Regions from separate parts of the Duganella sp. HH101 genome, predicted to be linked through region 4. Evidence: predicted binding sites of a transcription regulator. Region 4 holds the regulator's gene; each other region holds the start of a gene.
The links. The regulator FNR, encoded in region 4, switches genes on or off when oxygen is low (the NO sensors DNR and NnrR bind a similar motif). The targets are predictions, from matches to a motif close to TTGATNNNNATCAA.

Region 1 (7,744 bases), on a different contig from region 4:
AGATCAGGTCTTGAAGGGGGATAACAAACGATGAGCCACGGCATATTGCACCATCTCCGACAGCGAACTCATGCCCATCTTCTGCATGATGCGGGTCTTGTGGGTGCTGACCGTCTTGACGCTCAGGTGCAGGCTGTTGGCGATTTCGGTGATGGACTTGCCGGCCACCAGCAGCGAAAACACTTCGAATTCGCGGTCCGACAGCTGTTTATGCAACAGGCTTTCGTTGGGCATCATGATGTTGAGCGCCAGTTGCTCGGCCACCTCGGTGCTGATGTAGGGGCGGCCGGAAGCCACCTTGCGGATCGCGCCGACCAGCTGGGTGCCGGCGCTTTCCTTGGTCAGGTAGCCCTGCGCGCCGGCGCGGATGGCGCGCACCGCGTACTGTTCCTCTTCGTGCATGGTGAGGATCAGGATGGCCAGCTTGGGCGCCTCCGCCTTGATCTGGCGGATCAGGTCGACGCCGCTGCGGCCGGGCATGGACAAGTCCAGCAGCAGCAGGTCGAAACCGCCCTGGCGCACATGGCCGAGGACTTCGAAGCCGTCGATGGCCTCGCCTACGATATCGATGTCGGGTGCGCCGTCGAGTATGCGCTTGAGACCTTCGCGCATGATGGTGTGGTCGTCGGCAATGACAATACGAATCATAGTGGTGCTTAAAAAGTGATTAAAAGTAAGTATTCTTATTTTTGAACTAATCTTGTGATCTTACTACAAAAATGTAGCAGGCCCGCGCTTTATTTGCTGCCGGGTTCCTTGATCAGGCGATGCACCAGCACCGGTGTTTTGGCGTGCGACAACACCTTGTTGGTAACACTGCCCAACAACAGCTGGCCCCAGCCGCTGCGGCCGTGCGAGCCCATGAAGATCAGGTCGCAGCGGTGTTTTTCCGCCACATCGACGATCTTCAGCGCCGCGCTTTCCGCGAACGCCGTCAAGGCCTCGCAGGGCACGCCGCGCTTGGCGCAGGAATCGACGACGTCCTGCGTGTGCTCCTGGCCGGCGCGCAGCATGGCGGCGCGGTATTCGTCCTCGCTGGGGTAGCTGGGCGGGATGATCTCGACGTAGATCGGGTACTGGTACTCGGGCGCCACGAACAGCACCAGCACCTCGGCCTTCATCTGTTCGGCAAAGGCCACCCCGGCGCAGGCGGTTTTGCTGGAAACGGCGGAGCCGTCGGTGGTAATCAAGATTTTGCGGTACATGACGAACCTCCTTTTAAAACCAGCTGGCTGCTCTTAATTGTAGTCCCGATTTACATTATTGTTAGTATGGAAAGACTTGATGATTATCAAATAAAAGCCGTTTATCCCGTGGCGCCCGTGTTGGCTTTCATACTTTTTACCTGTTATTTTTGCACCCGAGCACTACTTTTGTGTCTCAAGGCGTGTTTTGTCGATCTAACCAATGTTAGTATCTCCAAATACAACGAAACTTGGCTTGGACCCGGAGCGCAGGGCAGGCGACCCTACTCCGGGATTGAATAATCTGGCTGCGCCCTGCTACACTCGGGTAAGTGCGTTATATTGCCGAGCGTCATCACAGACAAGCAAGTTTAGGGCAGCAATTTTACAAATTATGGAGAAGCAGGGATTATGACCAACGCCGCTGACGATTTCGACGCATTATTTGATGAAGTGTCCGCTCAGAGCAAGACCGCAGCGCCTGCTCCAGCGCCTGCTCCCGCACCAGCTTCGGCGGAAGACGACCTGGAAAGCCTGTTCGACGAAGTCTCGTCGGCCCGGCCTGCGGATGTCGCGGCTGCCGCCCCCGCCCCAGCGCCCGCGGCCAACGCCGCCGCGCCGGCCGACGGCGCCGAGGCCGAAGACAAGCCGATGTTCGAACGCCTGGGCGGCATCGTCCGCCTGCTGCACGATTCGCTGCGCGAACTGGGCTACGACAAGGCGCTGACCGAGGCTTCGTCGCAGATCAACGACGCCCAGGACCGCCTCGAATACGTCGCCACCCTGACCGAACAAGCCGCCAACAAGGTGCTCAACACCCTGGACGAAGGCATGCCGGAGCAGGATACGCTGTCGAAAAAATCCAAGGACATGGAAAACCGCTGGGCCGACCTGTTCGCAGGCAAGCTGAGCCTGGACCAGTTCAAGCAGCTGGCCGGCGACTCGCAAGCCTTCGCGGTGGCCGTGTCGGCCGCCACCGAGGCCGAAAAAGCCCGTTTGCTGGAAATCATGATGGCCCAGGACTTCCAGGACATCACCGGCCAGCTGATCAAGAAAGTCGTGACCATCACCAAGACGGTGGAGCACGAACTGGCAGAACTGCTGCGCGACAATGCGCCGCCGGCGGTACGCGAGAAAATCGCGCAAAAAGAAGTGTCCCTGATGTCCGGCCCGTCGGCACCCGCCGTCGCGCTGAACCAGGACAATGTCGACGACCTGCTTGCTGACCTGGGATTCTAATGGACGATATGCTCAAGGATTTCGTCGTCGAGGCGATGGATCTTGCGGTCAACGTTGAAGAGCATCTGCTGCGGCTCGAACGCGACCCGGACAATAAAGAGACACTCAATGCGGTGTTCCGTTCCTTCCACACCATCAAGGGCGGCGCCGGTTTCATGGGCCTGCCTGCGCTGGTCGCGGCCTGCCACCTGACCGAGAACCTGTTCGACGCGCTGCGCACCGGCGCCGCGCCGGTCACGCCGATCGCGATCGAGGCGGCGCTGCAGGCGTCGGGCTTCGTGGCCGACCAGCTGGCCGAACTGAACAACGGCGCCGAGCCGGACAGCCTGCCGGCCATGCCCAAGGATCTGGAAGTCATCCTGACCGACGCCATCGAAGGCAAGACCACCGCTGGGCCGGCGCATGCGCCGGCCCAGCGGTGGTCTTGCCTTCGATGGCGTCGGTCAGGATGACTTCCAGATCCTTGGGCATGGCCGGCAGGCTGTCCGGCTCGGCGCCGTTGTTCAGTTCGGCCAGCTGGTCGGCCACGAAGCCCGACGCCTGCAGCGCCGCCTCGATCGCGATCGGCGTGACCGGCGCGGCGCCGGTGCGCAGCGCGTCGAACAGGTTCTCGGTCAGGTGGCAGGCCGCGACCAGCGCAGGCAGGCCCATGAAACCGGCGCCGCCCTTGATGGTGTGGAAGGAACGGAACACCGCATTGAGTGTCTCTTTATTGTCCGGGTCGCGTTCGAGCCGCAGCAGATGCTCTTCAACGTTGACCGCAAGATCCATCGCCTCGACGACGAAATCCTTGAGCATATCGTCCATTAGAATCCCAGGTCAGCAAGCAGGTCGTCGACATTGTCCTGGTTCAGCGCGACGGCGGGTGCCGACGGGCCGGACATCAGGGACACTTCTTTTTGCGCGATTTTCTCGCGTACCGCCGGCGGCGCATTGTCGCGCAGCAGTTCTGCCAGTTCGTGCTCCACCGTCTTGGTGATGGTCACGACTTTCTTGATCAGCTGGCCGGTGATGTCCTGGAAGTCCTGGGCCATCATGATTTCCAGCAAACGGGCTTTTTCGGCCTCGGTGGCGGCCGACACGGCCACCGCGAAGGCTTGCGAGTCGCCGGCCAGCTGCTTGAACTGGTCCAGGCTCAGCTTGCCTGCGAACAGGTCGGCCCAGCGGTTTTCCATGTCCTTGGATTTTTTCGACAGCGTATCCTGCTCCGGCATGCCTTCGTCCAGGGTGTTGAGCACCTTGTTGGCGGCTTGTTCGGTCAGGGTGGCGACGTATTCGAGGCGGTCCTGGGCGTCGTTGATCTGCGACGAAGCCTCGGTCAGCGCCTTGTCGTAGCCCAGTTCGCGCAGCGAATCGTGCAGCAGGCGGACGATGCCGCCCAGGCGTTCGAACATCGGCTTGTCTTCGGCCTCGGCGCCGTCGGCCGGCGCGGCGGCGTTGGCCGCGGGCGCTGGGGCGGGGGCGGCAGCCGCGACATCCGCAGGCCGGGCCGACGAGACTTCGTCGAACAGGCTTTCCAGGTCGTCTTCCGCCGAAGCTGGTGCGGGAGCAGGCGCTGGAGCAGGCGCTGCGGTCTTGCTCTGAGCGGACACTTCATCAAATAATGCGTCGAAATCGTCAGCGGCGTTGGTCATAATCCCTGCTTCTCCATAATTTGTAAAATTGCTGCCCTAAACTTGCTTGTCTGTGATGACGCTCGGCAATATAACGCACTTACCCGAGTGTAGCAGGGCGCAGCCAGATTATTCAATCCCGGAGTAGGGTCGCCTGCCCTGCGCTCCGGGTCCAAGCCAAGTTTCGTTGTATTTGGAGATACTAACATTGGTTAGATCGACAAAACACGCCTTGAGACACAAAAGTAGTGCTCGGGTGCAAAAATAACAGGTAAAAAGTATGAAAGCCAACACGGGCGCCACGGGATAAACGGCTTTTATTTGATAATCATCAAGTCTTTCCATACTAACAATAATGTAAATCGGGACTACAATTAAGAGCAGCCAGCTGGTTTTAAAAGGAGGTTCGTCATGTACCGCAAAATCTTGATTACCACCGACGGCTCCGCCGTTTCCAGCAAAACCGCCTGCGCCGGGGTGGCCTTTGCCGAACAGATGAAGGCCGAGGTGCTGGTGCTGTTCGTGGCGCCCGAGTACCAGTACCCGATCTACGTCGAGATCATCCCGCCCAGCTACCCCAGCGAGGACGAATACCGCGCCGCCATGCTGCGCGCCGGCCAGGAGCACACGCAGGACGTCGTCGATTCCTGCGCCAAGCGCGGCGTGCCCTGCGAGGCCTTGACGGCGTTCGCGGAAAGCGCGGCGCTGAAGATCGTCGATGTGGCGGAAAAACACCGCTGCGACCTGATCTTCATGGGCTCGCACGGCCGCAGCGGCTGGGGCCAGCTGTTGTTGGGCAGTGTTACCAACAAGGTGTTGTCGCACGCCAAAACACCGGTGCTGGTGCATCGCCTGATCAAGGAACCCGGCAGCAAATAAAGCGCGGGCCTGCTACATTTTTGTAGTAAGATCACAAGATTAGTTCAAAAATAAGAATACTTACTTTTAATCACTTTTTAAGCACCACTATGATTCGTATTGTCATTGCCGACGACCACACCATCATGCGCGAAGGTCTCAAGCGCATACTCGACGGCGCACCCGACATCGATATCGTAGGCGAGGCCATCGACGGCTTCGAAGTCCTCGGCCATGTGCGCCAGGGCGGTTTCGACCTGCTGCTGCTGGACTTGTCCATGCCCGGCCGCAGCGGCGTCGACCTGATCCGCCAGATCAAGGCGGAGGCGCCCAAGCTGGCCATCCTGATCCTCACCATGCACGAAGAGGAACAGTACGCGGTGCGCGCCATCCGCGCCGGCGCGCAGGGCTACCTGACCAAGGAAAGCGCCGGCACCCAGCTGGTCGGCGCGATCCGCAAGGTGGCTTCCGGCCGCCCCTACATCAGCACCGAGGTGGCCGAGCAACTGGCGCTCAACATCATGATGCCCAACGAAAGCCTGTTGCATAAACAGCTGTCGGACCGCGAATTCGAAGTGTTTTCGCTGCTGGTGGCCGGCAAGTCCATCACCGAAATCGCCAACAGCCTGCACCTGAGCGTCAAGACGGTCAGCACCCACAAGACCCGCATCATGCAGAAGATGGGCATGAGTTCGCTGTCGGAGATGGTGCAATATGCCGTGGCTCATCGTTTGTTATCCCCCTTCAAGACCTGATCTCCCCGTCCCTCGTTAGGACAACTCCTACAAGCCTGCGCTGGCTCCTACGCGCATATTCAGCCATTGCTGATATCTATCTCCCCATCGCGTTGGCATACTGAAACCATACGATTCATGCTGCACGGCACCAGACAGGCAGCACGATGCCGTGCGACACCACAACAGGAAACCAAGCAGCGCGGCACAGCCCAGTTCCCGTCCTTTCGAAAAGCTATACCTGTACACAGGAGATCACCATGCTGTCTACGCAAACGTCCGAAATTCGTCCGACCACCACCGCGACCATGCAGTCCTCGTCGATGGAGGCGGGCCGTCAGCGTCAAGGGCGGCTCTGGTCCAACCTGAAGGAAGTCTGCGACCTGCTGCACATCCCGGCGGCGTGCTCGATCACCACCGAGGAACTGCTGTTCCAGCACGTGCAGTTCAAGACCGGCCAGCGCATCCACACCATCGGCCAGCCCTTCGACACGCTGTACATCGTCAACTCCGGCTTCCTGAAAACGGTGCTGATCGACGAGTTCGGCAACGAACAGGTGCTGAGCTTCCCGATGAAGGGCGACATGCTGGGCGTGGACGGCATCCACACCCGCCACTATTCCTCCGAAGCCGTGGCCCTGTCCGACTGCGACCTGATACTGCTGCCGTTCAAAAAGCTGACGGCGCTGGGACGCGTCCACCTGGAACTGGAAAACATGATGTACGGCGTCATGAGCCGCGAGCTGGTGCGCGAGCAAGCCATGATCGGCATGCTGGGCGCGCTCAGCGCCGAGGCGCGCGTGGCGCGCTTCCTGGTGTCGCTGGCCGAGCGCTTCGCCCAGATGGGCTATTCGAGCAAGCTGTTCAACCTGCGCATGACGCGCCACGAGATCGGCAGCTACCTGGGCCTGACGCTGGAAACGGTCAGCCGCACGCTGTCGGCCTTCAACGAGATCGGCCTGATCAGCGTCGACCAGCGCACCATCGGCATCAAGGATCCGGAAGCGCTGAAAACCCTGCGCCGCCTGCCGCCCTCCCGCACCCGCGCCAAGCAGCTGGCCGCCGCCAAAACCAAGGGCGGCGACAGCGTCACGCCGGGTCAGTTACTGGCTGCGTTGTAAGCCCCGCGCGGCCCCCGCCGCCTTACCCAGCTTGGGCCCGGTCTCTCCAGCCGGGCCTTTTTTTATGCGCCCCCTGCACCGCCGTCAAATAAGCTTTAAATAACGTTGAAATAACCCTTGCATTCCTCCCGCGCTTCTACAATAATGAATGCAAATACGAATCATTCTTATTTAAGGAGCCCAGAAGATGACCACGACCATGCCCGCCACCCCGCCCGCCATCAGCGCCCACGCCCACGCCGCCACCCTCGCGGCGGCGCCGGCCGTCGTGCCAATCAAGCGCATCACCAGCGCCAGCCTGATGGGCGATGGCCGCGAAGTCGAGATCGAACATTCGGGCCGCATTTACCGTCTGCGCATCACCCAGCTCAACAAGTTGATCCTGACCGCATGATGTACGCCGTTCACTGTGCGTGAACCCGGGCGCTGCCGCGCCCGCACTCCCCTTGAGCAAGCCAGCTATCGCCAGCCAGACTCCCACTGAATCCAGGAGCGTTTGATGGCCATAGACCGTAGCAATCCGATTTTTCTCGCCCCCTCCCATGGCGGGCACAATCCAGAACTGATGCTGTCCGCCGTGCTGCATCTGATGTCGCACTACACGGCCGGCAGCGACGACGCCGGCGGCTGCGTGAAGCTGGCCTCGGTCATCGAACGCCACCTGAAAGCGCTGGCCAGCCTGCCGGACCTGGCGCCGGTGCTCAGCGCCACCTGCCAGCAACTGTCCGAGCAGTGGGCCACCGAGGTCGAGCGCAATATGCACCTGCAGGAAAAGAGCAACTTCCTCAGCCGCATCATGGCCCGCGCGCGCACCGCGCCGGCCACCGCCTGAGGAGCCCGTCCATGTGCGAGAAACACGATCCGCTGGCGGCCATCATCGCCGCCGCCATGCCGCAGGTGGCCGGCACGCTGGCGCCCGCCGCCGCCCCACCCCGCCCCGCCGAACAGCAAGTGCTCAAGCCGGCGATCGGCAATGTCATGGACGCCTTGCAGCA
Region 2 (7,744 bases), on a different contig from region 4:
CGGTGGCGGACCCGGACGAGGCCCACCACGAATACGGCGTGCAGTTGCAGTCCTGGGAGGCGCTACCTTGCGCCGAGGCCCTGATCAGCGCAGTCGCGCATCGAGAACTCAGCGAAAGGCCCTTGCACCAGATCCGCGCCAAGATAGTCCAGGACGGCTGCTTCATCGACCTCAAATCCCAGTTCGACGAACGGGCCCTGCGGGAGAGCGGGCTCAGCGTATGGAGGCTGTGATGGCCGACTATGAAAACGGCACGCCGGCCACCACCAGCTACCAGGACGCGCGCGAGCACCTGCAGCAGCGGCAGTACCGCTGGGTAGTGACCGGCGCGGCCGGTTTCATCGGCTCGAACCTGCTGCAGACGCTGCTGGAACTTGGCCAGCGCGTCGCCGGGGTGGACAATTTCCTGACCGGTTATCACCACAACCTGGACCAGGTCAGGGACGCGGTCGGCGCGGAAGCCTGGCGCCGTTTCGAACTGATCGAAGGCGACATCCGCGACATGGCGACCTGCACCCAGGCCTGCGACCATGCCGACTTCGTCCTGCACCAGGCCGCGCTGGGCTCGGTGACGCGCTCCCTGCGCGAGCCTTTGCTGTGCAACGACATCAATATCGGCGGCTGGCTCAACGTGCTGGAGGCCGCGCGGCTGGCCGGCGTGCGGCGCATCGTGTACGCCGCCTCCAGCGCCAGCTATGGCGACCACCCGGCCCTGCCCAAGCAGGAGGCCCATGTCGGCAAGGCCCTGTCGCCTTACGCCCTGACCAAATACGTGAACGAACTTTACGCGGATGTGTATGCGCGATGCTACGGCACCGAAACGATAGGCCTCAGATATTTCAACGTGTTCGGTCCGCGCCAGGATCCGTCCGGCGCCTACGCCGCGGTCATCCCCCAGTGGATCGCGGCGATGATAGGGCGGCGCCGGCTGGTCATCAACGGCGACGGCGAAAGCAGCCGGGATTTCTGCTACGTCGCCAACGCCGTGCAGGCCAACTTGCTGGCGGCGCTGACCGAGCGCAAGGACGCCGTCAACCAGGTCTACAACGTCGCGCTCAATTCCCGAACCAGCCTGAACGAGCTCTATCTGATGCTGCACGGTCTGCTGGTGGAGCGCTATCCCCACCTGCGCGACTTCCAGCCGGAGTACGGCGAGTTCCGCGCCGGCGATGTCCGGCATTCGCAGGCCGATATCGCCAAGGCCAGGGAGCTGCTGGGCTACATGCCGACCCACGACCTGCGGCGCGGGCTCAGGCAGGCTTTGCGCTGGTATGTCCACTATCTGGGTGGCTGACCGTCAGCACCCGCTGCGCGCCACGAAAATCCACGGTGTGCAGCGTCACCGGTTTGTGCCAGATGCGGGCCACGTAGTTGAGCACCTGTTCCGCCGCCGCCAGGTCCAGGCCGCGGCCGTCGCTCGCATGGTCGTGCCGTAGCACCAGGCTTTGATCGTCGTGCACGCGGTCGACGGCGATGCGCGGCGCCCCGTAGTTGTAGCGGGGGCGCAGGATGGCCTCGCGCACCGCCTGTATGTCGCGGCTGAGCACGCGTGTTTCGCCATCCTTGCGCACCTGATAGCTGAACAAATCCAGCCGTTCCGCCAACGGCGCGTCCAGGTAGTTGCGGATAAAGCCGAAATCGTCCTCTTCCGCGCAAATGCGGCGTGCCGCCTCGATGCCATGCCGCTCGACGATATGCTCCCACATGCAGGACCCCAGATGGTAGGGATTGATCGCCAGGGCCAGCTGATGTTCGCCCGCATACGGTCGCACGACGTCGGAATGCACCTTGAGCGCCTGCAGATAGAGGGCATGCGGCAGGAATTCGGCCTCGCGCAGCAGCCGTGCGTGCCAATAGCATGCCCAGCCTTCATTCATGATCTGGCAGGCATGGACCGGATAGAAATAGAACGATTCCTCACGCACCGCCAGCAGGATATCTCGTTCCCAGTCCCGCAGCTCCGGCGCGTGGCGGGCGATGAACCACAGCAGGTCGTACTCCGGATATGGCGGCTGGCGCGGCCGCTCCACCGGCGCCGCATCCGGCGGCTTTCCGCCGGGCAGGGCTTGGTAGCGTTGCTGGAAGAGGCCGGGCGGCGATGGTTTCGCCGGCGTGGCGGCGGGGTAGGGCGGGCGATACAGCTCCTGCTGGATGTCGATGTGCGGCTCCAGCGCCAGCGCCGCGTCCAGCACGGCTTCGACGGCGGGCCGGCCGTGGCGCGCCAATGCCTGCTCCAGCCGGTGGGCCCTGGCGGCGCTCTGTTCCAGGATGTGCCCGCCGGCCATCTTCATGAAACGCTCGAACAGGGCGTTGCGGCGGACAAAATCCGCGTGGCCGATGACATGGGCGGCCACCAGCGTATTCTCGGCCAGGCTGTTTTGATTCATCAGGTAGGCCCGGCAGGGATCGCCGGGGAACATCACCTCGAAGATGCGCGAGTGCCCCATGTTCTGATGCAGCAACTGATGGATGTAGCGCAGCCCGAACGACCAGTGATGCATGCGCACCGGCACGCCGTAGACCGCAATTTCCAGCATGAAGTTTTGCGGCACCAGCTCGAAATCCACCGGGTAGTATTCGAGCCCGAGTTCTGCGGCCAATTGCTCGATGCGTGCGGTGTAGTCCTCCAGCTTGCTCACGCGCGCTCCTCTGCGGCGGCCTGCCGCACCAGGAATTGCTTCAGCGCGGAGACCACGTCTTCAGCATCGGTCAGCACCACGCTGGACAGCGGCAAGCCCTGGCGCTCGCGCTCTTTCCAGAGGCGGCCCATCTCGGTCTCCAGCATGCGCGGCATGCCGGGCAGGGTTTCGACATAGCCGAGATAGTTCATGCGGCCGGCCAACTGCCCCAACGACTGGCTGGCCGCTATCCGGTCTTCCGAAAAATTGTCGCCGTCCGAGGCATAGAACAGGTAGCTGTTGTAGCTGGCCGCATCATACTGCTCGTCCAGCAGCGATTGCGCGAGGTGGAAGCCGGTGGAAGCCATGGTGCCGCCCATGCCGCTGACCTCGAAGAAATCGCGCTCGTTGAATTCCCAGGCGCGTGCCGCATGCGCAAGAAAGCGCAGCTCCACGTGACGGTAGCTGCGCCGCAAGCCTTGCAGCGCCAGAAAAAAGAAGGTCTTGGCCAGACGCCGTTCAGGCTGCGTCATGCTGGTCGACACGTCGAGCATGAAGAACACCACCGCGCTGCTGCTCGGACGCGGCCGCTCCACCAGTTGGCGGAAGCGCAGATCGTCATTGGTGAAGGGTGCCGGCGCGTTCTGCACGGCACGACGCTTGATCGCCTCCTTGACGGTGCGGCGCCGGTCCAGCCGCGAGCGGGCGCCGTGCTTGTCCCAGCCGCGCTGCACGACCTCGGGCTGCTCCAGCGTGGCCTGGCCGCGCGGCTGCAACAACGGCAACTGGAATTCCTCCCACAGCCAGTCCAGGATGTCATCGACGGCAAGCTCCATCATCAGCGTCACCTCGCCCGGTGCATTGCCCGCGCCGCTGCCATCGCCATGCACGTCGTCCGCCGGCAACAGCAGATCGCCAGGCTGTCCCGGTCCCTGGCCGGCGCCGGTATTGCTGTTTCCTTCGGCCAGACGGAAACGCGCGTGCTCAAGTAGCCGCAGCGGTACCTGCACGCTGCGCTGGCCCGCCTCGCTCATCAGGTCCGGCGAGGCGATGATGTCCGGCAGATGGTCGCGCACGGCGCCGCGGACCTTGTCGTTGTGCCGCAACCAGTCGCGCGCGCCGCGGGAGAACAATTCGTACCAGTCGCGTTGATGGGTCTGCATCGTCCGGCCTCATTCCTGCGCCAGCAGCGTGGTGACATAGTTCAGCGCCTCGCGCGCGCCATGGCTGTCGTAGCCGTACTCGTCGACCAAGCGGCCCTCCACGGCGGATATCTTGGCGCGCACATCGTCGTCGGGGCGCTTGCTGGAACTGACCAGCCGCAACACGTCGCGCCGCTGCTCGAACAGGTATTGCTGCAACGCGTCGCGCAGCTGCGCGTGGCTGCCCAGGCCGAAGGGCTGGCCGCGCTTGTAGGCGCTCATGGCCTTGCGCACCACCTCTTGCCGGAACGATTGCTTGCCCGAATCGGAGATCGAAATCTTTTCCTCGACCGCGCGCAGGAAGCGTTCGTCCGGACGCCGCTCCTCGCAGGTGATGGGGTCTTTCACCTGCCGGTTGTCCAGCATGGCTTCGACCTCGTCCAGGTACTTGCCCAGCAGTTCCTCCACCTCTTGTTCGAAGGAGACGAACAAGGCCTTGTGCACATCCTCCTTGACCCAGCGGTTGTAGAAATCCTTGCGCGTCAATACGAGGTAGTCCACCCATTTGCGCTTGCGCGCCGATTCGATGCGGGCGTCGCTCTCGATGCCGTCCTTCAGTGCCAGCAGCAGGTCCATCGTGGTCAGGCTGCTGCGGGACGACTGGATGATGGCATTCGACAGGGCATTGATCACGAAGCGCGGCGACACGCCGGAAAGACCTTCGTCCGGCGCCCGGTCCTTGCCGCGTATCCGCTGCGCCTCGGCCTGGTGCACGCCGTCCACATCCTCGCCCGCATGGATGCGCACCCGCTTGGACAGCTCGCCGTCGCGCTCCTCGCCCTCGTGCAGCCGGGTCAGCACGGCGAACACCGCCGCCGCGTGCAGCACATGCGGATCCAGATGCACGCTGCGGAAGGCGGGCGCGGCCGCCAGGATCAGCTTGCGATAGATGCGCGCCTCTTCGCGATAGTTCAGCGTGTAGGGCACTTGCACGATCACCATGCGGTCCAGCAAGCCCTCGTTCTCGCTCTCCTGCAGGAACTTGCGGAACTCGGCGAGGTTGGTGTGCGCAAGGATGGTCTCGTCGAGATAGATCAGCGGAAAGCGCGCCACCTTGACGTTTTTCTCCTGCGTCAGCGTCAGCAGCAGGTACAGGAACTCGCGCTTGACCTTGAGGATTTCGATCATTTCCAGCATGCCGCGGCTGGCGGCATACACGGCGCCGGACCAGGACCATGCGCGCGGATCGCCCTCGTCGCCGAACTCGGCCACCTTGGACAGGTCAACCGAGCCGACCAGGTCGGCGATGTCGGCGGTATTCGGGTCATGCGGCGCATAAGTGCCGACGCCGCTGCGCCCGGCTTCGGAAATGAATATGCGCTCGACCGGCATGCGCAGGAAGTCGCCGCTCAGTTCATGCTCAAGCCGGGTGCGGCAGTGCGGACACAATTCGCCCGCCACCTCCACGCCATAGCTTGCGCGGAAACCGGAGCGCATGGTGTGCGGCACCAGGTGCAGCGGCGATTCATGCACCGGACAGCCGGCGATGCCGAACAGGGCGCCGGCATCGGTGTAGCTGTATTCCTCGAGCCCGCGCTTGAGGCGTATCACCAGCGTGGACTTGCCGCCCGAAGGCGGCCCCAGCAACAGCAGCAGCCGCCGGCCGACCTCGGATCCGGCCGCGGCCGCCTTGAAGTAGTCGGCCACGCGCGCCAGCGCATCGTCGATGCCGAACAGCTCGTCCGCGAACAGCGTGCAGCGCAGCTTGCCGTCCTCGCCCTGCTGTCCGCTCCAGCACAACATGTCCCAGATGTATTGATGCGAGCTGCGCACGAACTGGCAGGGCGCCGCCGGCAGCACCTGTTCCATGAACTGCGCGAAGCTGCCGCTCCAATGTCCCGCCCGGTGCTGACGCGTGAAGGCGTGCAATTGCTCCCTGTATAGTTCGCGTTGATCCATCGCCCCATTCCCTCCCGTGTGGTCAGCACATTCAAGTATCTGCGCTGGGGCAGCGGGGGCGTATGATCCGCGTCAAACGGAACCGGGGATATTTATGGCTGAAAATCAGTCAACGCGGTCCCATGGCGGCGTGCCGGCGAATTCCTCGACCAGGAAATCGATCATCACCCGCACCTTGGCGCTCAGGTGGCGGCGGCTGGGGTAGACCGCCAGCACATCGATATCGGGCATGTGGAATTCGGGTAGCACCTGCACCAGGGCGCCGGCGCGCAAGTCGGCCCCGACCAGGAAGCTCGGTTGCCAGATCACGCCCATGCCGCCCAGGGCGGCGCTGCGCGCGGTGTCGCCATTGTTGGTGTGCATGGCGCACGCCACCCTGACCGCGTGCGGCTGGTTCTGGGCGTCGAGCATCTGCCACTCGTCGGCGGTGGCCGCGTAGCTGTAGCCGATGCAGCGGTGCTTCAGCAGATCGGACGGCTGCAGCGGCATGCCGTACTCGGCGATGTAGGAGGGCGCGGCGCACAGGATGTTGCGCGAGGTGGCAAGCTTGCGCGCCACGTTGGACGCCGACCCGGCGCGCGAGATGCGGATCGCCATGTCATAGCCTTCCTCGACAATATCGACCACGCGGTCGATCAGCGCCACATCCAGTTGCACGTCGGGATACTTCTTCATGAACTTGGCCCACAACGGCGCCAGGTGCAGCACGCCGAAACTGAGCGGCGCGTTGATGCGCAGCACACCCTGCGGCTGCATGGTGGCCGAGGAAACGATCGCTTCGGCCTCGGCCACATCGTCGAGGATGGACTTGGCGCGTTCGAACAGCGCCTCGCCGCTGGAGGTCAGCGACATCTTGCGCGAGCTGCGGTTCAGCAGCCGGGTTTGCAGATGGGCTTCCAGGTCGCTGATGTAGCGGGTGACGTTGGCGGGCGAGGTGTCGAGCGCATCGGCCGCGCGGGCGAAACCTTCGCGTCGCACCACTTCGACGAACACCTCCAGCGCACGCAACCTGTCCATACACGACTCCCATTCATGTTTTATAAAGTATAAATCAGCAAGAAAATAAAAAAGCCGCAGCACCCGGGTGGTGTTGCGGCTCTATGGCGGGGCAGACAAGTCGCTCAGCGCGGAATGTAATTCACGTTGGCGGCTTCTTTGATCACGCGGCTGGCGCTGATCGCGGTATTGCCGCTTTGCACAGCTGCGGTGTTACCGTGGTACATGCCGACCAAACCGACCGCGGCCTGGGCATCGCCGGCACTGGCGGCGCGTTCGAACAAGCGCATGGCTTCATTGCGTTTGGCGGGGTTGGACAGGTAACGCAGCGCCAGTTCGCGCTGGGCCACCGGGGAGCCCTGATCGGCCCATTCCTGCAGCCGGCGCTCGGCGGCTGCCTGGCCCTGCGGACCCAACTGCGTGGCCATGGCTTCAATCACGGTCGGCGAGGGCACCGCGTCTTCCTGCGCCTGGCAGGCGATCAACGCGCCCACCAGAACCAGTACCGACGATACCAGCACGCCAGACTTGTTGAATAATTCCATATTTTAGTTACCCTTGGTTAAAGCAGTACCACTGTCGGCGAGGAAAGCCTTCCTACAATTCTGTCCAAGGCTAAAACCCGAGGCCGTCTGCTGCGGCGCTTCAAGTCCGGCGGGCGCGTCTGCCGCGCTCCGTCGCATTGCACCATTATACTTGCACCGGGACAAATTATCAATTGCGCAAGATGCTCAAACGCAATAATTCCCTCTTTCTATTCTACAAAATTGCAGAAAAACACAGCGCACGCCAGGTATCGCCTTGCTAGTCTGCCGTCATTTGCTGATCCGGAGGGGATATTATCACGAAGCTTTTGCCGCTCCTGAACGCAAGCTGATATTCAGGGTAACAATTGTAACCATTCGTTAAGGGGCCGCGAAAAGCCGCGAGGCGACATCCTTGGTTGCAATGCAGCACAAGTAAAAATTCATATTTACTGAACAATATGCCCGAATTTAGTTGAGCGCAATCTCTGCGTCAGGATAAATC
Region 3 (7,744 bases), on a different contig from region 4:
AGCGCCAGCCGAAGCTGCAGTTCCGCTTCACGCCGACCTACAAGATTCCTTTCGGCGACGGCAACTCGGCCAAGCTCTACGCCACCTACACCTCGATCGGCGAGCGTTGGGCGGACCAGGCGAACCAGCAATACCTGCCGTCCTACCGCACCATCGATGCCGGCGTGCTGTTCTCGCTGGGTGACAAGATCGAAGTGCGCCTCAGCGGCACCAACCTCAACAACGAACTGGGGCTGACCGAGGGCAATTCGCGCCTGACCGCCGGCGGCACCGGTCCGATCAACGCACGTCCGCTGTTTGGCCGTACCTGGGAAGCGTCGGTCTTGTACCGCTTCTAAACTGTTCCATCCCTCCCTCACAGGCAAGGCGTAGTTCGCCTTGCCTTTTTTGTTTTTCTAGCCTAATCTGCAATTGATCGTGCTCAACACGATTCTGCCTTGCTATGTCCAGAATTTTTGCCTAGAGGTTAGATTGTGGCTTCCGTAACGTCCGTCAGTGCGCTGCAGGCATCGATAGCACAGGCCGAAAGGCAGGTGCAAACGGACCAGACACGCGTGAGCCAGGACGCCAACCGGCTGGAGCAAAGCCGCCAGCAGCTGACCAAGGACAAGCAGACGCTGAGCGATAGCCAGCGCGAGAGCGATCAGGCGTCCGCGCCGCCATTGAAAGCGGCGCCAACCCCGAATTTGAATAATGCGATAGAGAAACCGTCACGCGCGCAGCAGGTGCTGCCGGCCGACCTGGCCGCGCCGCCCAAGCCGCAGATCAACGCCCAGGGCGAGACCATCGGCAAGCTGATCAACGTCGTCGCCTGACTCAGGCGGCGGCCATCGCCGCTTCCTGTTCCTTCACCCTTTCCCACCATTTTCCATCGGCCAGCGGCAGGCGGATATCGAGCGCCTGGCCGATCTCCGGCGTGGCCAATGGCAAGCGGCGGTCCGCCGCCAGCTCGGCGATGCGGTCGAAGGGGTCGTGCCACGCGTGCAGCGACAAATCGAAGGTGCCGTTATGAATCGGCAGCATCACCTTGCCGCGCAAATCGATGTGGGCCTGCAGGGATTCCTCCGGCTGCATGTGCACATCCGGCCATTGCGGATCGTAGGCGCCGGTTTCCACCATGGTCAGGTCGAAGGGGCCGAACTTGCGGCCGATTTCCTTGAAACCGTCGAAGTACCCGCTATCGCCGCTGAAAAACACCTTCACGTCGCGGTCCTCGATGACGAACGAGGCCCACAGCGTCTTGTTGCGGTCGCTCAGGCCACGGCCGGAGAAGTGCTGGGCCGGCGTCGCCACCAGCTTCAGGCCGGCCACATGGGTAGCCTCCCACCAGCTCAGCTGCTGCACCTTGGCGGCCGGTATGCCCCAGGCGACCAGGCGGTCGCCCACGCCCAGCGGCGTGATGAAATGCTCGGTCTTGGCGGCCAGCTTCATCACGGCGGCGTAGTCCAGGTGGTCGTAATGGTCGTGCGACAGGATGATGCCCTTGATCGGCGGCAGCTCTTCGATGCTGATCGGCGCCTGGTGGAAACGCTGCGGCCCGGCCCACTGCACCGGCGACGCGCGCTCGGAAAACACCGGATCGGTCAGCCAGAAATGGCCGTTGAGCTTGAGCAGCACCGTCGAATGTCCGAGGCGGAACAGGCTGCGATCCGGAGCATCCAATAACTGCTGCTGCGTGATCGCATGAACGGGGATAGCCTGGCGCGGAACGGTGTCCTTCGGCTTGTCGAAGGCAAAGCGCAGCATGACGCCCAGCGACTTGAAGAAGCCCATCTGGTGCATCTTCACCGGATTGCGGAACTTGCCGTCGCGGGTACGCGGCGCGCTGGGCACGGACAAACCATCGAGGGCGGATTCAGCGGTAACGGATTGATAAGTCATGACGGGCGACTCCTGGATTGACAATGTACACTACACAGTGTAGTTCTTATTTTTTGAAAAGTAAACTAGTCGGTGTAAAATAAAGCCATGAACACGCCCCTCAAACTGACCGACCGCAAACGCCAGGCCATCGTCGAAGCCGCCATCGCCGAGTTCCGTGTCAGCGGATTCGAATCGACCAGCATGGACAAGATCGCCGCCACCGCCGGTGTTTCCAAGCGCACGGTGTACAACCACTTCCCCAGTAAAGACGAACTGTTCGCGCAAATATTGCATGAGTTGTGGAATAGTTCGATGGCACAGGAGCAGCAGCCCTACGATCCGGCCGTGCCGGTACGCGAGCAATTGCTGGCTTTGCTATGGAAAAAGATGGCCATGCTGCAGGACAGCTACTTCCTCGACCTGGCGCGGGTGGCGATCGCCGAATCCATCCACTCGCCCGAGCGGGCGCAGGAGATGGTGACGCGGCTGACCCGCAAGGAAGAGGAAGCCGTGGCCTGGCTGCGCGCCGCCCAGGCCGACGGCAAGCTGACCAAGGCCGATCCGGTGCTGGCCCCGCAGATGCTGACCGGCCAGCTGAAAACCTTCGCCTTCTGGCCGCAGGTGACGCTGAACCAGCCGCCGCTGGACGCGGCCATGCAAAAGAAAGTGGTCGAAGCGACCGTCGATATGTTCCTGGCCTACGCCGGCTGAATCAGGCTAGGCGAAACTGACCGAGTAAATCGGCGGCAAGGTGGTGGAGATGGTCTGCCACTGGCCGCCGCCATCCTCCGACAGCCAGGCGCCGCCGGTGGTCGATCCCATCAGCAGGATCTGCCCGCAATCGCTGACGGCCAGGCCGTGGCGATACACCAGATCGTAGCAATGCTGCTGCGGCAAGCCGCCGCGCCAGGCGGTGAAGTGCTTGCCGCCGTCCGTGGTGCGGGTGACGGCCAGGGCCGCATGCGCCGCGATGCGCTTGCTGTCCGCCTCGGCCGGCACGAACCAGGCCGTCTCGCCATCCTTGGGATGCACGGCCGTCACGAAACCGAAATTCGATAGCGGCGCGCTGTGCACCTCGGTCCAGTTGGCGCCGTTGTCCACCGAGCGCCAGATGCCGTTGTGATGCTGGCACCACAGCTTGTCCGGCTCGGCCGGGCAGCGCACGATGCGGTGCGGGTCTTGTATCTGCTGCACATCCGCCATTTCCGGCGGCATATAGTTCGCCTTCATGCCTTGCGCGCGCAGCGACCAGCTCTCGCCGCCGTCGGTGGTCAGCCAGGCGCCGCCGCAGGAGATGCCGACCAGCACTGACCTGCTGTCGCGTGGATCGACGCAGATGCTGTGGATGCCCGGCACGTCGTAACCGCCGCCCATCCACTGCGCGCGCTCGGGCACGTTCCACAGCCCTTCCACCAGTTGCCACGTCTCGCCGCGGTCGTTCGAGCGGAACAGGCCGCCCGGCAAGGTGCCGGCCCACAGCACGCCCGGCTGGTCCGGCCCGCCCGCCGCCAGCGACCAGATCTGCTTGACCGTCCACTCGACCGGATCGGCGGAGTCGGTGGGCTTGGTGGGAAAGGCCGGCGCCGCCACCTCGACCCAGTTGTCGCTGCCCGCATCGCGCCGGTGCAGCTTGGCGCCGAAGTGGCCCAGGTTCAACGCCGCGTACAGCGCGCCGTCGCGCCGGTCCGGCAGCACCATCGACACCGGGTCGCCCAGGAAGTGCTGCTGATCGATATGCCACGCCTCATGGGTGCGGTAGATTTCAAACAGACCTTTGCGGGTGCCGATGTAGGCGCGGTCGGACATGTCAACCTCCAGAGAGAGCTTGCAAGATATAGACTTTGGATAGGGGAGCCAGCGCGTCGTTCAAGATTTTCCGCTCGCGGGTGCGCTGGCCGTCGATGAAGATGACGACGTTCTCGCGCAACTGGCCCTGCTCGTCGAGCACGTAGCCGCGCAGCCGTGGGTGGTCGGCGAAGGTGGCGTCGAGGGCGCTGCGCAGATCTGCCGCCTTGGTCTCCACCTGCGGCACATCCATGAAGCGGCCCAGTTGCTGGGTAAAAATGAGTTGCGCCATCGTTGTGCTTATTGGTCTGATCGACGGGAATTCAGATTCTATGCCCGTTTCGAATAAAATGAAAATGCATCAACTAATGGAGCGCCGCATGACGATCACACCGCAAGAGCTGGAACTGTTGATGGAGGAAGTGGAGAAGGAAGACCCGATCGATTTCGCCGACTTGCCGTTCGACGAACACGATCTGCGCGGCCTGATCTCCAACCACCTGTGCGAGATGGCCGAGGCGATGGAGAGCTTCAGCGAGGAAGACAAGCACCTGACCCTGCTGGCCGTGGCGGCCAAGCTGGTGCTGGAAAACATGGTGCTGAATATCCAGCTGATGCGGCGCCACGGCGTGCCGCTCAGCGAATCGACCGACGCGCTGCTAAGCCGCCTGCGCAAGCGCGACGACGGCCCGGCGACCTAAGCGATCCGCGAAGCGGCGGGCGCCTCGATGACCAGGTCGGTTACGGCGATGGCCACGCAGGGCAGGATGTAGCCTTCGCGCTTTTCGTCCAGGCTCAGGCCGGGCCACTCGATCAGGTAGCGCACCGTGCCGCTGGTGCTCAGGCAGATGCAGGTGCGGCAGGTGCCGTTGCGGCAGGAGCTGGGCAGGCGCACGCCGGCGCGCTCGGCGCTTTGCAGCACCGTGGCCGGCGCCTGCGCGTCGAAGCGCCATCCCTGCCCCGCCAACGTCACCTTTACCGCAGCATCCATGCCGATTCCCGATTTGCCCCGTCAAACCGGCATGATAACCCGATCAGGCCAACAGCTTGAGCCGGGGCTTGGCGGCCACCTGCGGCGCCGGCGCCACGGCGACGCGCCGCACCGCCACACCACCCTGCAGCTTGAACACGGCCATCGCCTGCGACACGCACCGCGTCTGCTGCGCCAGATTGCCGGCGGCGGCGGCGGCTTGCTCCACCAGCGCCGCGTTCTGTTGCGTGATGTCGTCGATCTGTATCACCGCCTGGTTGACCTGGTCGATGCCAACGCTCTGCTCGCGCGTGGAGTTCGAAATCTCTTCCATCACGCGCGACACCCGGTCCACCGACTCGATCACCTGGTTCATCGTTACGCCGGCGCTGTTGGTCAGCACCGTGCCGGCCTGCACCTTGCGGATCGACTGGTCGATCAGCGTCTTGATCTCCTTGGCCGCCGTGGCCGAACGCTGCGCCAGGTTGCGCACCTCGCTGGCCACCACGGCAAAGCCGCGTCCCTCTTCGCCGGCGCGCGCCGCCTCCACCGCCGCATTCAGCGCCAGGATATTGGTCTGGAAGGCGATGCCGTCGATCAGGCCGATGATGTCGAGCACCTTGTTCGACGAGGCGCTGATGTCGTCCATCGTCGACACCACCTGCGACACGATGCTGCCGCCCTGCGCCGCCACCGCCGACGCTTGCCCGGCCAACTGGTTGGCGCTGGCGACATTGCTGGCGCTCTGCTGGACGGTCGATGTCAGCTGCTCCATGCTGGCCGCGGTCTGCTGCAAGCTGGAGGCCTGCGACTCCGTGCGGCCCGACAGATCCAGGTTGCCGTCGGCGATTTCCCCGGTCGCCACCGAGATCTCGTCGAAGTTCGCGCGCACGTCGCCGATGATGCTGTGCAGATTGATATTGGTCTGCCGCAGCGCCGCCAGCAGCTGGCCCATTTCATCGTCGCGCTGGACATCGAAGGCCGCCGTCAGGTCGCCGCCCGCCATCATGCGCGCAGCGCGCGTCGCCTGCCGCAGCGGCAGCGCCACGTTCAGATACAGGCTGCGGCCGAACCACACCATGCCCAGCATGGCGCACAGCGCCAGCGCCCCCAAGCCGCTGCGCACAGCGGCGACGCCCGCGTCGCCCAGGCCCAGCAAGGCAAAAGCCAGCACGGCAAGCACGCCGCCGGTCAGCAGCGTCGCCGCGCCGATCTGGCGCGCCAGCGACATCCGCATCAACCCCGCCAGCCGCGCCACAATGCCGGTCCCCACCGCGCGTCCGTTGACGATGCGCAGCCGCTGCGGATTGCCGGCCTTGAACTGGCGGTACAAGGCATCGGCCTCGCGCACCTGCGCGCGGCTGGGCTTGGTCCGCACCGACAGATAGCCGACCGGCTTGCCCTGCTCGATCACCGGCGTCACGTTCGCCAGCACCCAGTAGTAGTCGCCGTTCTTGCAACGGTTCTTCACCAGCCCGGTCCACGGCATGCCGCTGCGGATGGTCTGCCACAGATCGGCAAAGGCTTCGACCGGCATGTCCGGATGGCGCACGATATTCTGCGGCGCGCCCAGCAGCTCCTGTTCGGTGTAGCCGCTGACCTCGATGAAATACGGATTCGCGTAGTTGATATTGCCCTGCAAATCGGTGCTGGAGACAATGGTCTTGCCGTCTTCCATCAGGTATTCGTTTTGAGTGACTGGACTGTTGATGCGCATGGCCGTTCCTTAATTATCGTTATGGAAGGGGCGTGCCGGGGTTTGGGGAGCGCCATCGGCCGGTAGCCGATGAGTCCAGAATAGGGGGGGGATCCCTGCGCAAAAGTCACCAATTGTCGCCGGGAATGTTAACCACCAGTTTTTACTGCGGATTTTTGATCTAGATCAATTTTCCTGTGCGCAAACGCAACATATCTCAATCCGGCTTGAAGTTTTGGCCCAAAGACATTGGTTTATTCAGCAAGATTGCTTGCGGATTGCGGCAAATGATGACTAGTACAACGATAGTGGCGAGGTAGGGCAGCATCGCCAGGAACTCCGACGGGATATCGAGCCCCATGCCCTGGCCGTGGAACTGCAGCACCGTCACGCCGCCGAACAGATAGGCGCCCACCATCACGCCGCGTGGCTTCCACGTCGCGAACACCACCTGCGCCAGCGCGATCCAGCCGCGCCCCGCCGTCATGCCCTCGACCCACATCGGCGTCAGCGCCAGCGACAGGTAGGCGCCGCCCAGGCCAGCCATGGCGCCGCCGAACAGCACCGTGCCGTAGCGCAGGCCGATCACCGGATAGCCGATCGCATGCGCGCTGTGCGGCGACTCGCCCACCGCGCGTATCACCAGTCCGATGCGGGTACGCGCCAGCATCCAGCCGACCAGCAGCACCAGTGCGACAGAACCGTACACCATTGCGTCAAAACGGAACAGCAGCGGCCCGACGAACGGCACATCCGACAGCAGCGGGAAGTGCAGATGCGGCATCGGCTCCACCGTCTGCCCCACCAGACCGCGCCCCATGAAGGCCGACAGTCCGATGCCGAACAAGGTCAGCGCCAGGCCGGTGGCCACCTGGTTGGTTTGCAGCGTCAGCACCAGGAAGCCGAAGATCAGCGACATCAGCATGCCGGCCGCAATCGCCGCCAGCAGCCCAAGCCACATCTGCCCCGTGCCCAGCGTGACGCCGAAGCCCACCACCGCGCCCACCAGCATCATGCCCTCCATGCCCAGATTGAGCACGCCGGAGCGCTCCGTCACCAGCTCACCTATCGAGGCCACCACCAGCGGCGTGGCGGCGCCCGCCGTGCTGGCGAGGAAGGCGATTAACAGTTCGGTGCTGATCATGCGGTTTCTCCGGCGGTGACAGGCAAGCGGCGATGGTGCGGCTTGAAACGATAGTGGATGAACAGGTCGGCGGCCAGCAGGTAGAACAGCAGCAGGCCCTGGAACATGCCGGTGATCGCCGACGGCACCTGCAGCTCGATCTGCGCCGTCTCGCCGCCGATGTACAGCAGCGACATCAGCACCGCCGACAACACCACGCCCAGCGGATGCAGGCGGCCGACGTAGGCGACGATGATGGCCGCAAAGCCGTAGCCGGCCGACACCGACGGCTGCATCTGCCCCAGCG
Region 4 (7,744 bases):
GCAGGAAGCCACAGGTAGCCGGCGGCGTCGGCCTGCAGGGTGGCGATGCCGGGCGGCACGGCGTAGTCCTTGCCCAGGTTGGCGGTGGCCTCGCCTTCGGACGGCGCGAACGCGGCCACATAGACCAGGGCCTTGATTTTATCGCTGGTGCCGGCCTGGGTGATGACGGTGCCGCCCCACGAGTGGCCGACCAGCACCACCTTGCCGGTTTGCGCATCGACCACGCGCTGGGTGGCGGCGACGTCGTCGGCCAGCGAGCTCAATGGGTTCTGCACGGCCACCACTTTCAAGCCCTTGGCCTGCAGCAGCGGAATGACCTTGTCCCAGCTGGAACCATCGGCGAACGCGCCGTGGACCAGGACGACGGTGGTGTCGGCGGCCGGGGCGGCGGCCTGGGCGGCGAATGCGGAAGCCAGCAGTGCGGTAGCGATCAGGGTGCGTTTCATGATGTTTTCTTTCAGTTGGGTAGTTGGCGATCAAATAGTGTGCTACTTGATGTGTTGAACTATAGCTCGCAATTTAATCGCGTGCAAGATAAAAATTCTAAATATTTTGTGATAATTCATCCGCAGCGCGAATCCAAACCGCGCCGGCCGCCCTCTTAGCAGCCGAGGGACTTCCTCTGCGACGAATTGGAGTGCACTATGTTCTATGTGAAAAATGTACCAAACTGGGAGCGCGCGCTGCGCGTGGTGGCCGGCCTGATCGCCGTCTGGATAGGCATAGTCGTGCTGGGCGGCATGTGGGGCATGGCGCTGGCGGCGTCGGCGGCGGGCATCGTCGGCTCCGGCCTGTTCGGCTTTTGCCCGATGTGCGCGCTGGTCGGCCGCCGGCTGGACAAGGCGCAGGCTGCCCAACATAACGGAAATCCATGACACTGGCGGCACACCATCTCCCCGTGCTGGACGCCGCCCACCGCGGCGATCCGGCGGCGCTGGCGCAGCTGCTGCGGCTGTGCCAGCCCGACATCCGCCGCTACGCCCAGCGCAACTGCCTGATCGGCGACGTCGACGACGCCGTGCAGGAAGCCTTGCTGGTGCTGTCGCGGCGGCTGTCGTCGGTGCGCCTGCTGGCGGCGTTTTCCGGCTGGCTGTTCCAGGTCGTCAAGCGCGAGTGCCACCGCCTCGGCCGCATGGCGCTGGGCCACGATCCGTGGGACGACGAGCGCGCCGAGCAGTGGCTGGCCAGCCAAGACACGGCCGGCCTGCGGCTGGAGCTGGTCAACGCGCTGGAATCGCTGCCGGCCGATTATCTGCAGGTGGTGCTGCTGCGCGACTTCGCCGAGCTGTCGATCGCCGAAATCGCCGCCGAAGTGGGCGACAGCAGCGCGGCGGTCAAGAGCCGCTTGCATCGTGCAAGGAAAATGGCGCGCGAATACTTGATCGGATGACTGCGGCATCGACCACAGATGACGACAAATGGTCTACACTGGCTGCATGATACGAGAACTTCCAGAGCTGGTCCTGCCCAGCGCCACCATCGAGATCCTCAAGGCCAGTTGTGCGACCTGCAGCATGCACCAACTGTGTTTGCCCATGGGGCTGGACAACAACGATATGGACCGGCTCGACCAGATCATAGGCCGCCGGCGTAAAGTGGCGCGCGGCGCCACGCTGTTCCGCATCGGCGATCCCTTCCAGAGCCTGTTTGCGATACGCCTGGGCCATTTCAAGACCTACCAGGTCAACCGCGAGGGCGCCGAACAGATCACCGGCTTCCAGATGGCCGGCGAACTGCTGGGCATGGACGCCATCAGCACCGACCTGCACCATTGCACCGCCGTGGCGCTGGAAGACAGCGAGGTGTGCGAGATTCCATTCGGCAGCCTGCAACAACTGCTGGCCGATATGCCGACGCTGCTGCGCCACTTCCACCGCATGATGAGCCAGGAAATCACGCGCGAGCAAAGCGTGATGCTGTTGCTGGGGAATATGCAGGCGACCCAGCGTTTTGCCGCCTTCCTGATCAACCTGTCGTCGCGCTACGAGGCGCGCGGCTACTCGCCCAACACCTTCCAGCTGCGCATGTCGCGCGAGGAAATCGGCAACTACCTGGGGCTGACGATCGAGAGCATCAGCCGCCTGCTGTCCAAGTTCAAGAAGGAAAGCCTGCTGCGCGTGAGCAACCGCGAAATCGAATTGCTCGACGTGCCGACGCTGAAAGCCATCACCGCCGGCATGCAGACCTGCGCCTGATTAGTTGTCGGCCTGCAGCGTCACTTGGCGCTGCGCCGGCCAGGTCCACGCGCCGGCCAGCCGCCAGTCGCGCTGCTCGCCCTCCACCAGCACCACCCAGCGGCTGCGCTCCAGCATCGGCAGATTGATCTGGAACGCGCCGAACTCGTCCGGCTGCACCACCAGCTGGATATCCTTCTCCGGCAGCGTCGCATGCGACAGGTGGACGAACAGCCGCTCGCTCCGGCCCTGGTCGCTGCTATTGCGCCGCAGCTGGCCGTTCAGCGTGCCGGTGGTGGCGTCGTAGCCCAGCGACATCGACAGGCCCAGCGTCGAGGCCAGGCGGTCGCGCCGCAAGTCCTGGTTGATGGCCTTGCCCTGCTTGTAGTAGTCGCCCACCACCAGCGCGTCCTGCTGCGACCAGGCCAGGTAGCCGGTATAGCTGCCGGCCACCACCACCACGGCCGGGCCGAGCATCAGCAGCCACGGCCAGCGCTGCTTCCACCACGGCGTCGCCGGCGCTTGCGCCATCATCGATACGCTCATCTTGCTCTCCTTAGCGCGGCACGAAAAATACCGCGTGTTCCTTCACATGCAGCGACGGCTGGTCGACTGCGGTCAGTTCGATTTCGATCTTGTTCGAGCCCGGCTGGCCGGCGCCGTGCTCGGTGCGCAGGCGGATCGGATAGGCCTTGGTCTCGGTGCCTTCCACCCGCACCTCTTCCGGCGTCACCTGCGACAGCGTGGGCAGGCCGCCGACGCGGATGCGGTAGGTGTGCGCCTGCTCGGTCGTGTTCATGATCTGCAGGCGGTAGACGTTTTCGATCATGCCCTCCTCGACCTCGCGCCCCATGGCGCCGCGGTCGCGTATCACGTCCAGCTTGAGCGGCGTGCGCAGCCACAGCGCGATGCCGACCGCCGCCACGATCAGCGCCAGGATGCCGGCGTAGATCTTCACCCGCGGCCGCAGCGTGCGCTGGCGGATCTCGGTCGGCGTGTAGTGCATCAGCAGCGCCCGCTCGGTGCTGTAGCGTATCAGGCCGCGCGGCTGGCCGATCTTGTCCATCACGCCGTTGCAGGCGTCGACGCAGGCGGCGCAGCCGATGCACTCGTACTGCAAGCCCTTGCGGATATCGATGCCGGTCGGGCACACCTGCACGCACAGGCTGCAGTCGATGCACGAGCCGCCGTTGACTACATCGCGCTTGTTGAGCGGCGCGCGCGGTTCGCCGCGTTCGCCGTCGTAGGTGATGATCAGCGTGTCGCGGTCGAACATCGAGCTCTGGAAGCGGGCGTACGGGCACATGTACTTGCACACCTGCTCGCGCAGCCAGCCGGCGTTGCCGTAGGTGGCCAGGCTGTAGAACACCACCCAGAACCATTCCCACGGGCCGAAGCTCAAGGTCAGCACCTCGTTGCCCAGCAGCTTGATCGGCGTGAAGTAGCCGACGAAGGTGAAGCCGGTCCACAGCGCCACCGCGCCCCAGGCCAGGTGCTTGGCGCTTTTCTTGCCGAACTTGGCGGCCGACATCGGCTGCCGGTCCAGCGCCATGCGGGCGCTGCGCTTGCCTTCGATCTTGCGTTCTATCCACAGGAAGATTTCGGTGTACACCGTTTGCGGACAGGCGAAGCCGCACCACACCCGCCCCGCCACCGCCGTGGCGAGGAACAGCAAATAGGCGCAGATGATCAGCAGCGCCGCCAGGTAGATGAAGTCCTGCGGCCACAAGACCAGGCCGAAGATGTAGAACTTGCGCGCCGCCAGGTCGAACAGCAGGGCCTGGCGTCCGTTCCACTGCATCCACGGCGTGCAGTAGAAGGCCAGCTGCGTCAGCCACAGGCACAGCCAGCGCAGGCGGGCGTAGCGGCCCGAGGTTTCGCGCGGATAGATTTCCTCGCGCGCCGCATACATCTTGATGACTTGTGGTGCAGGATCGTTCATTTTGCTGCCGTGGCGGTGTCTGTCGCCGCCGCGACCGGTGAGGGTTCAACATGGTTGACGTCGTTCGACAAGCTCCACACATAGGCGGCCAGCACGTGCACCTTGGCGTCGCCGAGGAAGTCCGCGAACGCCGGCATGGTGGTGCTGCGGCCCTTGCGGATGGTTTCCATGATGGTCTCGGCGCTGCCGCCGAACAGCCAGATCTTGTCGGTCAGATTCGGTGCGCCGAGGGCCTGGTTGCCGGTGCCGCTCGCGCTATGGCAAGCCATGCAGGCGCCGAACTTGTCCTTGCCGAACACCGCCTTGATCGGATCGGCGGTCGAGCCGGACAGGCTCAGCACGTAATGGGCGACGTTTTCCACATCCTTGTCCGAACCCAGCGCGGCGCCCATGGCCGGCATCACGCCGGTGCGGCCGTGCAGGATGGTTTCCTTGATGGTCTCGGGGGCGCCGCCGAACAGCCAGTCCTTGTCGGTCAGGTTGGGGAAGCCCTTGTTGCCGCGCGCATCGGAGCCGTGGCACTGCGCGCAGTAGGTCAGGAACAGGCGCTCGCCGATGGCGTGGGCCTTGGGATCGGCCGCCACCTGCTTCAGGTCCTGCTTCTGGTATTGCGCGAACAGCGGGCCGTAGTCGGCCTCGGCCTGCTTGAGCTCGGCCTGGTACTGGCCCGAGGATTTCCAGCCCAGCTTGCCGGCATAGCTGCCCAGGCCGGGATACAGGACCAGGTAGCCCAGGCCGAAGACGATGGTGATGTAGAACAGCCACATCCACCAGCGCGGCATCGGCGTGTTCAGCTCGCTCAAATCCTCGTCCCACACGTGGCCGGTGGTTTCGCCGGCCTTGCCCTTGATCTTCGATTGCGAGAACAGCAGCACGCCGCAGCCGACGATGCCGAGCAGGGTCAGCACGACGATGTACATGTCCCAGAAACCGTTGGTGAAATCAGCCATGGCTGTGCTCCTTCTCGTCGTCGTCGAACGGCAGCTGGGCCGCCGCCGCGAAGTCGGCTTCCTTGTTGTGGATAAAGGCCCACCACAGGATGCCGGCAAATGTGATGAAGGAAATCACCGTCATCACGCTGCTGGCGCGATCAAACAGGGTATCGATAGCCATGCTAGTTCCTCGTCTTGATTAATGTGCCCAGGCCTTGCAGATAGGCGACCAGGGCGTCTTCTTCGGTCTTGTCTTTGAGCTCCTCCGGCGCGGCGGCGATCTCGGCGTCGGTGTAGGGATCGCCCAGGCGCTTGAGCGCCTTCATCTTCGGCACGATCGATTCCGGCACCAGCGAGGTCTTCGCCAGCCATGGGTAGTTCGGCATGTTCGACTCGGGCACCACGTCGCGCGGATTGGCCAGGTGGGTGCGGTGCCATTCATCGCTGTAGCGGCCGCCCACGCGCGCCAGGTCCGGCCCGGTGCGCTTGGAACCCCACTGGAACGGCCGGTCGTAGACGAACTCGCCGGCGACCGAGTAGTGGCCGTAGCGTTCGGTCTCGGCGCGGAACGGACGCACCATCTGCGAGTGGCAGTTGTAGCAGCCTTCGCGCACATAGATGTCGCGGCCCGCCAGGCGCAGCGGCGAGTAGGGCTTCAGGCCCGCCACCGGCTCGGTGGTGGACTTCTGGAAGAACAGCGGCACGATCTCGACGGCGCCGCCGACGCTGACCACCAGCGTCACCAGCGCGATCAGCAGCCAGGGATTTTGTTCTATCCACGAATGTGTAAACTTCGGTGAAAATTTCATACTCAGCTCCGATATCAGGCGTGGCCGGCGGTCAGCGCGGGGATGCGCGCCACGGCGGTCTCGCGGTTACGCAAGGTCATCCAGGTGTTGTAGCCCATCACGCACATGCCGCTCAGGTACAGCAGGCCGCCGGCGAAGCGCACCACGTAGTACGGGTAGGTGGCTTTGACGCCTTCGACGAAGGTGTAGGTCAGCGTGCCGTCCGGATTGACCGCGCGCCACATCAGGCCCTGCATGACGCCGGCGATCCACATCGCGGCGATGTACAGCACGATGCCGATGGTGGCGACCCAGAAGTGCAGGTCGATCAGCTTGGTGCTATACATTTTTTGCTGACCGGCCAGGCGCGGCAGCAGGTAGTAGATCGAGCCCATGGTGATGAAGCCCACCCAGCCCAGTGCGCCGCCGTGGACGTGGGCGATGCCCCAGTCGGTGTAGTGCGACAGCGCGTTGACGGTCTTGATCGACATCATCGGGCCTTCGAAGGTGGCCATGCCGTAGAACGACAGCGAGACGATCATGAACTTCAGGATGGGGTCGGTGCGCAGCTTGTGCCAGGCGCCCGACAGGGTCATGATGCCGTTGATCATGCCGCCCCAGCTTGGCGCCAGCAGGATCAGCGAGAACACCATGCCGATCGATTGCGTCCAGTCCGGCAGCGCGGTGTAGTGCAGGTGGTGCGGGCCGGCCCACATATAGGTGAAGATCAGCGCCCAGAAGTGCACGATCGACAGGCGATACGAGTACACCGGACGTTCGGCCTGTTTCGGGATGAAGTAGTAGACCATGCCCAGGTAGCCGGCGGTCAGGATGAAGCCCACCGCGTTGTGGCCGTACCACCACTGGATCATGGCGTCCTGCACGCCGGAGTAGGCGGAGTAGGATTTGAACAAGGTTGCAGGCATGCTGGCGCCGTTGACCACGTGCAGGATCGTCACGGCGATGATGTAGCCGGCGAAGAACCAGTTGGCGACGTAGACGTGCTTGACCTTACGCGTCAGCAGCGTGCCGAAGAACACCACCGCGTAGGCGATCCACACCACGGCGATCAGCAGCGTGATCGGCCATTCCAGCTCGGCGTATTCCTTGCCGCGGGTCAGGCCCATCGGCAGCGTGACGACGGCGCTGACGATCACCGCTTGCCAGCCCCAGAAGGTGAAGGCGGCCAGCTTGTCCGAAAACAGCCGCACCTGGCAGGTGCGCTGCACGACGTAATAGGACGTCGCGAAAAGTCCGCAGATACCGAACGCGAAAATCACCGCGTTGGTGTGCAGGGGCCGCAGGCGGCCGTAGGTCAACCATGGTATGTCCAGGTTCAACGCCGGCCATGCCAGCTGGGCGGCGATAATCACGCCGACCAGCATGCCGATGATGCCCCAGACCACGGTGGCGATTGCGAATTGCTTCACAATCTTGTAGTTGTAGTTCTGTGCAAGGTCCACTTGAAGTTCTCCCAAGAACGCTTTAATGATGTGTATCAAAGGTTACTTTTGTGGGAGTGAAAAAACCTTGATGTGGATCAAAATTTCCCAGATCAAACTATTCTAGTGGCGGCTTGTCATCATCCTGGAGCACGCGCAGCGCCGGGCCGACCAGGTCGTCGAACTGGCCGCTGTCGGAGGCGCGGAAGAACACCCACAGCGCGGCAAACACCAGCACCACGCTGAGCGGAATGAGCAGGTAGAGCGCTTCCATCATGTCCCCCTTCTGAGGCGCAGCGCGTTGGCCACCACCACGGCGGAACTGAGCGCCATGCCGACGCCGGACAGCCACGGGTTGAGCAGGCCGGCCGCCGCCGCCGGGATCGCCAGCGCGTTGTAGACGCTGGCCCAGCCCAGGTTCTGGCGGATCACACCCATGGTGCGCGCCGCCACGCGGGCGCTGTCG

Region 1: the regulator FNR is predicted to act here: its motif matches at 4,358-4,371, upstream of DUGA2_RS16085 (universal stress protein).
Region 2: the regulator FNR is predicted to act here: its motif matches at 5,782-5,795, upstream of DUGA2_RS01950 (serine protein kinase).
Region 3: the regulator FNR is predicted to act here: its motif matches at 6,491-6,504, upstream of DUGA2_RS21655 (PAS domain-containing methyl-accepting chemotaxis protein).

The regions. Positions count from the first base shown of each region.
Region 1 covers NZ_LRON01000009.1:85,436-93,179, reverse strand. The annotation lists gene DUGA2_RS16115 (response regulator transcription factor) at 4-648, opposite strand; gene DUGA2_RS16110 (universal stress protein) at 738-1,205, opposite strand; gene DUGA2_RS16105 (protein phosphatase CheZ) at 1,596-2,423, shown strand; gene DUGA2_RS16100 (Hpt domain-containing protein) at 2,423-2,875, shown strand; gene DUGA2_RS32715 (Hpt domain-containing protein) at 2,778-3,230, opposite strand; gene DUGA2_RS16090 (protein phosphatase CheZ) at 3,230-4,057, opposite strand; gene DUGA2_RS16085 (universal stress protein) at 4,448-4,915, shown strand; gene DUGA2_RS16080 (response regulator transcription factor) at 5,005-5,649, shown strand; gene DUGA2_RS16075 (Crp/Fnr family transcriptional regulator) at 5,952-6,749, shown strand; gene hemP (hemin uptake protein HemP) at 6,937-7,143, shown strand; gene DUGA2_RS16065 (hypothetical protein) at 7,249-7,581, shown strand; gene DUGA2_RS16060 (DUF2325 domain-containing protein) at 7,593-7,744, shown strand, end outside.
Region 2 covers NZ_LRON01000001.1:524,010-531,753, reverse strand. The annotation lists gene DUGA2_RS01970 (nucleotide sugar dehydrogenase) at 1-233, shown strand, start outside; gene DUGA2_RS01965 (SDR family oxidoreductase) at 233-1,294, shown strand; gene DUGA2_RS01960 (SpoVR family protein) at 1,251-2,639, opposite strand; gene DUGA2_RS01955 (DUF444 family protein) at 2,636-3,781, opposite strand; gene DUGA2_RS01950 (serine protein kinase) at 3,791-5,719, opposite strand; gene DUGA2_RS01945 (LysR family transcriptional regulator) at 5,825-6,736, opposite strand; gene DUGA2_RS01940 (hypothetical protein) at 6,841-7,260, opposite strand.
Region 3 covers NZ_LRON01000014.1:159,616-167,359, forward strand. The annotation lists gene DUGA2_RS21615 (TonB-dependent receptor) at 1-338, shown strand, start outside; gene DUGA2_RS21620 (hypothetical protein) at 555-815, shown strand; gene DUGA2_RS21625 (MBL fold metallo-hydrolase) at 817-1,881, opposite strand; gene DUGA2_RS21630 (TetR/AcrR family transcriptional regulator) at 1,969-2,574, shown strand; gene DUGA2_RS21635 (sialidase) at 2,581-3,669, opposite strand; gene DUGA2_RS21640 (thiamine biosynthesis protein ThiS) at 3,671-3,940, opposite strand; gene DUGA2_RS21645 (hypothetical protein) at 4,029-4,349, shown strand; gene DUGA2_RS21650 (2Fe-2S iron-sulfur cluster binding domain-containing protein) at 4,346-4,639, opposite strand; gene DUGA2_RS21655 (PAS domain-containing methyl-accepting chemotaxis protein) at 4,683-6,335, opposite strand; gene DUGA2_RS21660 (ABC transporter permease) at 6,532-7,458, opposite strand; gene DUGA2_RS21665 (ABC transporter permease) at 7,455-7,744, opposite strand, start outside.
Region 4 covers NZ_LRON01000003.1:257,688-265,431, reverse strand. The annotation lists gene DUGA2_RS06325 (alpha/beta fold hydrolase) at 1-446, opposite strand, end outside; gene DUGA2_RS06320 (DUF2892 domain-containing protein) at 645-875, shown strand; gene DUGA2_RS06315 (RNA polymerase sigma factor) at 872-1,390, shown strand; gene fnr (fumarate/nitrate reduction transcriptional regulator Fnr) at 1,437-2,195, shown strand; gene DUGA2_RS06305 (FixH family protein) at 2,196-2,720, opposite strand; gene ccoG (cytochrome c oxidase accessory protein CcoG) at 2,731-4,116, opposite strand; gene ccoP (cytochrome-c oxidase, cbb3-type subunit III) at 4,113-5,066, opposite strand; gene DUGA2_RS06290 (cbb3-type cytochrome c oxidase subunit 3) at 5,059-5,229, opposite strand; gene ccoO (cytochrome-c oxidase, cbb3-type subunit II) at 5,231-5,857, opposite strand; gene ccoN (cytochrome-c oxidase, cbb3-type subunit I) at 5,872-7,299, opposite strand; gene ccoS (cbb3-type cytochrome oxidase assembly protein CcoS) at 7,397-7,552, opposite strand; gene DUGA2_RS06270 (heavy metal translocating P-type ATPase) at 7,552-7,744, opposite strand, start outside.